Regions from separate parts of the Anaerotignum propionicum DSM 1682 genome, predicted to be linked through region 1. Evidence: a T-box and tRNA genes for the amino acid it is inferred to sense, from the RefSeq annotation. Region 1 holds a T-box; the other holds one or more tRNA genes.

Region 1 (4,213 bases):
GTGCAGAGAAATTGGTCTAGTAGATATATCCGTCGATCAAAATGGCTATGTTATGGCTACACTGCCCGAAACTGTACCTGGTGCACCAGTAATCGGTTTTATCGCTCACATGGATACCAGCCCTGATGCAAAAGGGGATGGAATCATGCCTAATATAGTAGAACAATATGATGGAGGAAATATTCCATTAAATAATATTAGTATTTCCCCTGAGGAATTTCCCATACTACAAAATTATATTGGCGATACTTTAATCACATCCGATGGAACTACCCTTCTGGGTGCTGATGATAAGGCTGGTATTGCTGAGATTCTCACTGCTATGGATTATTTGAAAAGACATCCAGAAATACCCCATGGCAAAATTCGAATTGCATTTACTCCAGATGAAGAAATTGGCCGTGGTGTTGATTACTTTAGTGTAGAAGACTTTGGTGCAGATTTCGCCTATACCGTTGATGGCGGAGAGTTGGGTGAACTTCAATACGAAAACTTTAACGCTGCCCGAGCTATCATTCATATATCAGGGAAAAATGTACACCCTGGTACTGCAAAGAACATTATGATTAATGCAACCCTTTTGGGAACTGAAATTGCAGCATTACTTCCGGAAAAAGAAATTCCAGCAAAAACAGACGGATATGAAGGCTTTTTTCATCTTTGCTCCTTCCAAGGCACTGTTTCCTCTGCCACCCTTACCTATATCATTAGAGATTTTGATAATAATACATTTGAGCACCGCAAAAATATGCTTCAAATGATTGTTGATCGAAAGAAAAATCAATATCCCAATGCCATCAGTTTAGAAATTCGGGATGAGTACTATAATATGTCATCCTGTATTGCGGAACATATGTCTATTGTAGGTTTAGCTAAAGAAGCTATGGAATTCTGTGGCGTATCGCCAATTATCCGTCCAATCAGAGGTGGTACTGATGGCGCAAGGTTATCCTATATGTCCTTGCCATGTCCAAACTTATTTACAGGTGGCCATAACTTCCATGGTCCTTATGAATTTATTCCTGTTTCATCTATGAATAAAGCAGTAAAAACTATTATTAAAATTGCTGAGATGGGAAGAAACCTTGACTTTAAAAAAAAGTTATGATAGAATATCGCCATATTGAATATCAGCGTTGATTGAGATATATGGGCAAAACTGGTTACAGCCGCAGAGAGCAGCTTGTTTGGTGAAAAAGCTGCAGTACAGTATTTGTAAATTACGCCTCATGAGCTTTGTGCAGGGAATGGCACAGCGGTTGCTCTCCGTTATAAGAGCCGAAAGATGTTTGTCTTTTTGTATTGATAAACATAAATTAAGGTGGTACCACGGGTTCTCTCGTCCTTTCGGCGATAGAGCCCTTTTGTTTTGTCTATAATATAATCAACAAACCTGAAAAATGAAAAGATAAGGAGAATGAAAATGAATGCTTATGAAGTTTTAAAAGAACGTGGTTTTATTGAACAATTAACCCACGAAGATGAGATCAAGGCCCTTTTCCAAAAAGGTGGGGTTACATTTTATATTGGTATCGATCCCACTGCAGATAGCCTTCATGTAGGCCACTTTCTTACCGTTATGGCAATGGCTCATATGCAGCAATGCGGCAATCGTCCTATTTGCTTAATGGGCGGTGGAACAGGAATGATTGGCGATCCTTCCGGCAAAGCGGATATGCGTAAAATGATGACAGTGGAAACCATTGATCAAAATGTGGCATGTATTAAAAAGCAACTATCTCGCTTTATCAATTTTGATAATGACAAAGCAATCATCGTAAACAATGCAGACTGGCTGAGAAATTTGAATTACATTGAATTTCTTCGTGATGTAGGCGTTCATTTTACCGTAAATCGCATGCTGGCTGCTGATTGCTTCAAAACCCGTATGGATAAGGAAGCAGGCCTTTCCTTTTTAGAATTTAACTATATGATTATGCAAGGCTATGATTTCTTAGAGCTATACAACCGCCATAATTGCATCATGCAACTAGGCGGTAGCGACCAATGGTCCAATATTCTTGCAGGTGTTAGACTAATTCGCAGCAAATTAGGCAAGCCCGCTTATGGAATGACCTTTAAGCTCCTCACAAACAGCGATGGGGTAAAAATGGGCAAGACCGTTGGCGGTGCCGTTTGGTTGGATCCCGAAAAAACAACTCCTTATGATTTTTACCAGTACTGGAGAAATATCGGTGATAAGGATGTTGAAAAATGCCTGGCTCTGCTTACCTTCCTCCCTATGGATGAAGTACGCCGACTGGGTGCATTGCCGGGCAGCGAAATCAATCAGGCAAAAGAAGTCTTGGCTTTTGAACTGACAAAAATTGTTCATGGTGAAGAAGAGGCTACAAAAGCGCAAGAGGCAGCACGTGCTCTGTTTGGAAAAGGTGCGGTTGCAGGTTCCGTTCCTACAACAGAATTATCTTCTGCTGACTTTGCCGAAGGTATGGACATTTTAACCCTTCTTACCACAACCGGCGTTGTACCTTCTCGTTCCGAAGGAAGACGTGCCGTACAACAGGGTGGCGTTAAAGTGGCTGATCAAGCAATTACAGATGTAGATTTTAAAGTAACAGAAAACTTATTTACAGACGGAAAGCTCTTGTTGCAAAAAGGAAAAAAAGTTTTCCATAATGTTGTATTAAAATAACATTTCTCTTGTTTCATCAATGTTCAATACCAAACCTATCTTATTTAAGGAGTTGCCAAAACGGGCAGCTCCTTTTTAAGTATATTTTATATCCTTAACATAATATTTTATCATAGAGAAATTCAACTCTCCGTCTTATTCCGTCTTGAAATTTGATTTCCAACGCAAACAGACCACTTTTTAGTAAACCACAACAGAATAAGCCTACCCACTTCTTGATTTTTCCATAAGATAGCATTATACTATTCTTAATAACACAGTCCTTTTATTCGTGATGTGCAGCGATATGCTGTTCTAATAAAACAAAGGAGGAATTTTTTATGGCAAAAAAAGTGTTACTATTAGCAGGCGACTACACCGAGGATTATGAAACAATGGTCCCTTTTCAAACCTTGCAGGTTTTGGGATACCAAGTGGATGCCGTTTGCCCCGAAAAAAAAGCAGGTGATATCATACGCACAGCAATCCATGATTTTGAAGGCGATCAGACTTATTCTGAAAAAAGAGGCCATAATTTTGCTTTAACGGCCAATTTTGATACAGTAAACACATCTGAATACGAAGGTCTGTTCATCACTGGCGGCCGTTCTCCTGAATACTTAAGACTAAATGCTCGTGTTATTGAAATAGTACAAGAGTTCTTCGCAGCAAATAAACCTGTAGCTGCAATCTGCCATGGTCCTCAATTATTGGCAGCTGCAAATGTTTTAAAAGGGAAAAAAGCAACAGCGTACCCTGCTGTTGGCCCGGATATCACTATGGCAGGTGGTGAATATGTTGCAGTCGATGCTGATAAAGCAGTGGTTGACGGTAATTTGGTTACTTCACCTGCTTGGCCTGGAGATTCTGCAATTCTAATTGAATTTGCAAAACTTATGGGTGCAAAAATTGAAATCTGATTTAATATAGAAATTAATAAACAAAACCTCCATAGTTTTTTGACATGGAGGTTTTTTCTGTCCTTTGGCATAACATTGCATTGAACTCAAAAGAGTGCCGTTTAAACGGCACTCCTAAAAACCTTATATTTTACCTAAGCCCTAGGGTGGGCCTTGGCGTAAACACTCTTTAGTTTCTGATTCGTTAGCTTTACATATATTTGAGTGGATGAAATATCAGAATGCCCCAACATTTCCTGTACTGATTTTAAATCTGCACCATTTTCAATCAAATGTGCTGCAAAGGAGTGCCTTAACATATGGGGTGTAATTTCTTCATCAATGCCAGCTTTTTTCGCATAGCATTTTATAATTTTCCAGAATCCTTGTCTTGTCATTGGTTTTCCGTTGCAATTTACAAAAAGCATCTCCTCGTCATCCGCAAGAATCATTCTGCTGCGACCTTTTTCAATATACTTTCTCAGTGCCGCTTTTGCTTGACTGCCAATGGGAATAATGCGACTCTTTCTTTCGACCCCGCAACGTATATATTCCAAAGGCAAATTTACATCGGAAACTTTCAAAGATATCAACTCTGAAACTCGAATTCCAGTGGCATAAAGCAACTCTAGCATAGCTTTATCTCGAATTCCTTTTGGATCAACACCTTGTGGTTGCTCCA
Region 2 (4,213 bases), 540 kb from region 1:
ATTGGTTGTGCCTTTTGCCAAGGTAACAAAAACTTTGTCACTTTGACGCACATAAATGGCCGCACTTGTGTTATTGTTTATTGTTACACCATTGAGTACTAACTGAACCTTATCACTTTCTTCAGCATCCACAATAATCTGACCATTTGTCAGCTTCCCGCTCAAGATATATACACCTTCATCTTGAATGGTCACGGTGGAAGCACTTATGCTTACCTTACTGTTGTCTGAACTTGTGGCTTTGGTATCACTCAGGGTTATGGAAATAGCCTGACTTTCATCATAATCTCCTGTTTTATCCCTGGTACTGAATAATGTCTCAGGGTCTAAAGCTGTGACAAGTGTTGTGGCATCCGTTGTTGCTACGGTAGTCTCTGTGGTTGCACCATTTGCCGTCTGACTACAGCTGCATAATAAACAAGCAACTGTTATAGCGGCAAGGACCGTTCTTTTTCTTTGCTTCATAAAATAACATCCTCCTTATAATTCATTATGGTTTAATGGTCTGGAAAAACTGATTTCCAAATTGCCATTGCGGACACGAATGGCATCCATCATTTTTTTCTCAGCCACACCCTCTTTTACCACTACTTGATAGGTCAAACGGAATAAACTTCCCATATTTGTGGTTTTAACCTCTGCCAGCTCAAAGCTTTTCAGATATTTTTGAAAAATATCATCAAAAATTTCTGTGTAGTCCAAATCCTCAGGAATGGTGATGCGAAGCTGACGTTCTTGGGTTGCACCACAAAATTCTTGCATTTTTTTCGTGTTGTAGAACATTTCCGCCAAGGCTAAAATTAGGGTAAATAAAACTGCCACGATCAAATAACCCATACCCACAGCAAGCCCAGCTGCCATGGCAATAAAAATTGCACAAATTTCCTTGGCGGTTCCGGGAACGGAGCGGAATCGAACTAAGCTAAAGGTTCCTGCAACGGCAACACCCGCACCTAAATTTCCGTTTACCATGAGAATAATCATCGCAACAACTGCGGGGAGCAGAGCCAGAGTCACCAAAAATCCCGGGGAGCTTTTGCTCTTTCTTCTGTAGGTTAACACCAGCAAAAACCCAATCCCCAAACCTGTAGCAACACAAAGCAAGAACGCTGATAATGTGATCCCTGTTGTGGTGGATGAAGCTAAAATATTTTCTGTCATAAAATCAAGCACTGTATCTGCCCCTTTCTACCAGCTCTTTTTGGATCATTGCAGTGTATGCATTTCCGTATTTAGAGTAACTGGTTTTAAAAATAATGTTTTCACTGAAAAATTTGGAAAGCCATAAAGGCATTCCCATAGCAGCCTTCACCTCCAAAAGCTGCATTCCTTTGGGCAATAGCTCTTCACCATATGCCCCTTTACAAAGGCAAATATCATAATCCCTCCAAAGAATGTTATCATCAAAGGTCATACGAAATTCCGAATCCTCTTTTCCAAAAAACGCTTCCCTATTATAGGACAATAGTACTGCAGGATTTAGCGAATGAGATTGGGTAAAGTAATCAATCTCTCGGGTAATCTGGGTATTTTTCTGGGGCGATGTATTCTTCTCCAGCCAAAGCTTTGCATCCTCTTGGCTCATTGAAACCCGCCTTTTATATACAATCCCTTTGTATTTCTTCTTTAGTTCCACAAAAACCGTAGATTCGGGATTGGCAGTACCATAACTGCGCACTCTCAGCTTTTCCTTATAAACGGGCTTTTCCATAGAATGACGTATCAGCTGTTTATTATCTGTATCATAATAGATATTCATAATGGTAGATTTGCCAAAACTATCAGGGGACATATAAGTATCCATCAAGTCCTGAAGTTTTGCTCTTTGTCCATAGGAAATCAGGTATTTGACTTCCTTTCGTTCAAACGTTGTGGGTGTTCCCATAAACTTCGCCTCCTTACCTGCTGTTTTTTGCAGGTGAAACTCTTTTTTCAAGACCAAGTTTAGTGTTATAACCTAAAATCTACTTTAAATTTGAAAAATAATTTACATAAATTTCATTAAGGAGTATGAAATGATTAAAAATTGTTTTTTGAGCAATCAAAAAGTCTTATATAGAGTAATAAAAAAATCCCTAGAAATCAAGGTTTCTAGGGCAATCTTGTTTATGGTGATAGTATTTCAACAATTTCATATATCTTTGTATGATAATCTTCATTTACTTTGTTTTTTGATTGACTTGAATTTTCCTTTTATTAACCCTTTTAATCCCTGTTACTTTTGCTAGTGGACTCGTAGGCTTGTTTTTAAGTACTAGAAAATATACTTTTTAACTTTCTATCGTTTTTTAACAAAGGCGGACAAAAAAATAAATCCCCAGAAACAAAGTTTCTGGGGATTTTTAATTGCGGAGGCCAGATTTGAACTGACGACCTTCGGGTTATGAGCCCGACGAGCTACCGGACTGCTCCACTCCGCGGCAATAAAAAATTATGAAATTGAGTTACTATGGGCGGAGAAGGATTCGAACCTTCGAAGCTATCGCAACAGATTTACAGTCTGCCCCCTTTGGCCGCTCGGGAATCCACCCATATGTTTAAGCCGATGATCGGACTCGAACCGATAACCTGCTGATTACAAGTCAGCTGCTCTGCCAATTGAGCCACATCGGCAAAATACCCTTAAATCGAGTACGAATAATATAATATCATAGGAATTTTGTTTCGTCAAGCTTTTTCTTCTTCTTTCGCCAAAAAGTGCGCTCCCCGCCTTTTATACTAATATATAAAATTAATTGCCCGCATAATATCCCCAATATATTGCTGCATAAAATGGAGCACCAATACAAGAGAGGCAATATAACATCCCAGAGAAATAGGCTTTAACAAATGATTCTGCCTTCTGGAATACGCCATCACTTCTAGTATGGACTGAATACATAAAATTATGAAAAATTGTCCTGCCAAAGTTAGAAAAGCTTGCATAATTTTGATCCTCCTTCAAAAACTTATTACATACTATGAAAATTCCTCTTTTCAAATGACGTTTTTCCGTTCATAATAATAGAAAAGGAGGGTCTGATATGAACAAAAAAATTAAAGAAACAGCACTTTCCATCTCCGCCGCATCAGCGGGTCTTTTCGGCGGACTCATTTTTTGGCAAAAAGCCTGTTTTTGGCAAGCACAAAAAAGAGCAGATGATGCCCTTTTTGAAATATATGCCTCATCCCTTGGGGATATTGCTTATTCCTCCTCGGGACACGGCCGCCCTTTGCTCCTCATTCACAGTATGATGCTGGGGACAAGCCGTAGGGAGTGGGATATGGTGATTTCTTCTCTATCGGAGCAATATCATGTTTACGCCTTAGATTTGCCCGGCTTTGGCAATTCCTTTTTGCCGGATAAACCTTGGACAGCTTATCAGTACGCCCATATCATCCATGAATTTATGGAACAGATTATCCGTCGTCCTGCCTGTATTCTGGCCTCCAATGGCGGCGGTGATTTGGCATTGGTTACCTCTATGCTTTATCCTGAAAAAATAAAGGGAATGATGCTGATTTCTCCTGAAGGCTTTGGGCGTGGCTTTGCCACAAATGAGGACTTAAAACCCCTTCATAGTTTGCTATTGCCTGTTTCAGGCACACAGCAATTTCTTATGGAGACTACGAAGAGTAAAATAAAAGGAAGCTTAGAAACAGCTTTTTTTGCAAAAGAAAAAATCTCAGATGAATTGGTGCAAACGTTTCATACTTCGGCAAGAGGAAGTAAAAACAGGCAGATAACCTTTGCCACTCTGAAAACCGGTTTCTGGCGTGCAGATACAAAGGCGGCTTTCTCTGCCCTTTCTGTACCATTTTGGATTTTCTGGGGTGAAGAAAATAAAACGAACCCCATTTCAACCATGGAATGGGCTGAAAATGCACGTCCTGACGGGGAATATGTAATTTTTGAAGAAGTGGGTAATTTCCCTCATTTGGAAAATAGCCAAAACTTCTTACAGATCGTAAAAGAATATTTGAAATAAAGGGGAATACAACAATGAATACAACTGCTTTACCAACGTACACCCAAGAAGCCATGGAGGCTTGGTTTCGCCAAGTGACCAGCCCCGGCTCCAGGCTTTTAAGCCATGGGGTCGTACCAAAAATAGAACCGAAATTTGTAAGCTGCAGTCTTGAGGAAAAAAGTGTTACCCTCTCCTTTGATGTTTTGGAATGGGAACTAAACCCTCAAAATTCCATTTATGGGGGCATCATCGCCACTGCCTTT

What was found. The T-box of region 1 lies ahead of tyrS (tyrosine--tRNA ligase). A T-box ahead of a tRNA ligase gene usually reads a tRNA of that ligase, here a tRNA-Tyr.
Region 2: it encodes a tRNA-Tyr, which carries the amino acid that the T-box ahead of tyrS (tyrosine--tRNA ligase) is inferred to sense. The anticodon was not compared.

What each region holds. Positions count from the first base shown of each region.
Region 1 covers NZ_CP014223.1:2,567,112-2,571,324, forward strand. The annotation lists gene pepT (peptidase T) at 1-1,108, shown strand, start outside; T-box leader at 1,128-1,350, shown strand; gene tyrS (tyrosine--tRNA ligase) at 1,424-2,653, shown strand; gene CPRO_RS12100 (DJ-1/PfpI family protein) at 2,974-3,552, shown strand; gene xerD (site-specific tyrosine recombinase XerD) at 3,687-4,213, opposite strand, start outside.
Region 2 covers NZ_CP014223.1:3,105,138-3,109,350, forward strand. The annotation lists gene CPRO_RS14660 (carbohydrate-binding domain-containing protein) at 1-465, opposite strand, end outside; gene CPRO_RS14665 (DUF4956 domain-containing protein) at 481-1,173, opposite strand; gene CPRO_RS14670 (polyphosphate polymerase domain-containing protein) at 1,166-1,885, opposite strand; tRNA gene CPRO_RS14675 (tRNA-Met) at 2,347-2,420, opposite strand; tRNA gene CPRO_RS14680 (tRNA-Tyr) at 2,451-2,531, opposite strand; tRNA gene CPRO_RS14685 (tRNA-Thr) at 2,541-2,613, opposite strand; gene CPRO_RS14690 (hypothetical protein) at 2,719-2,925, opposite strand; gene CPRO_RS14695 (alpha/beta fold hydrolase) at 3,024-3,968, shown strand; gene CPRO_RS14700 (PaaI family thioesterase) at 3,983-4,213, shown strand, end outside.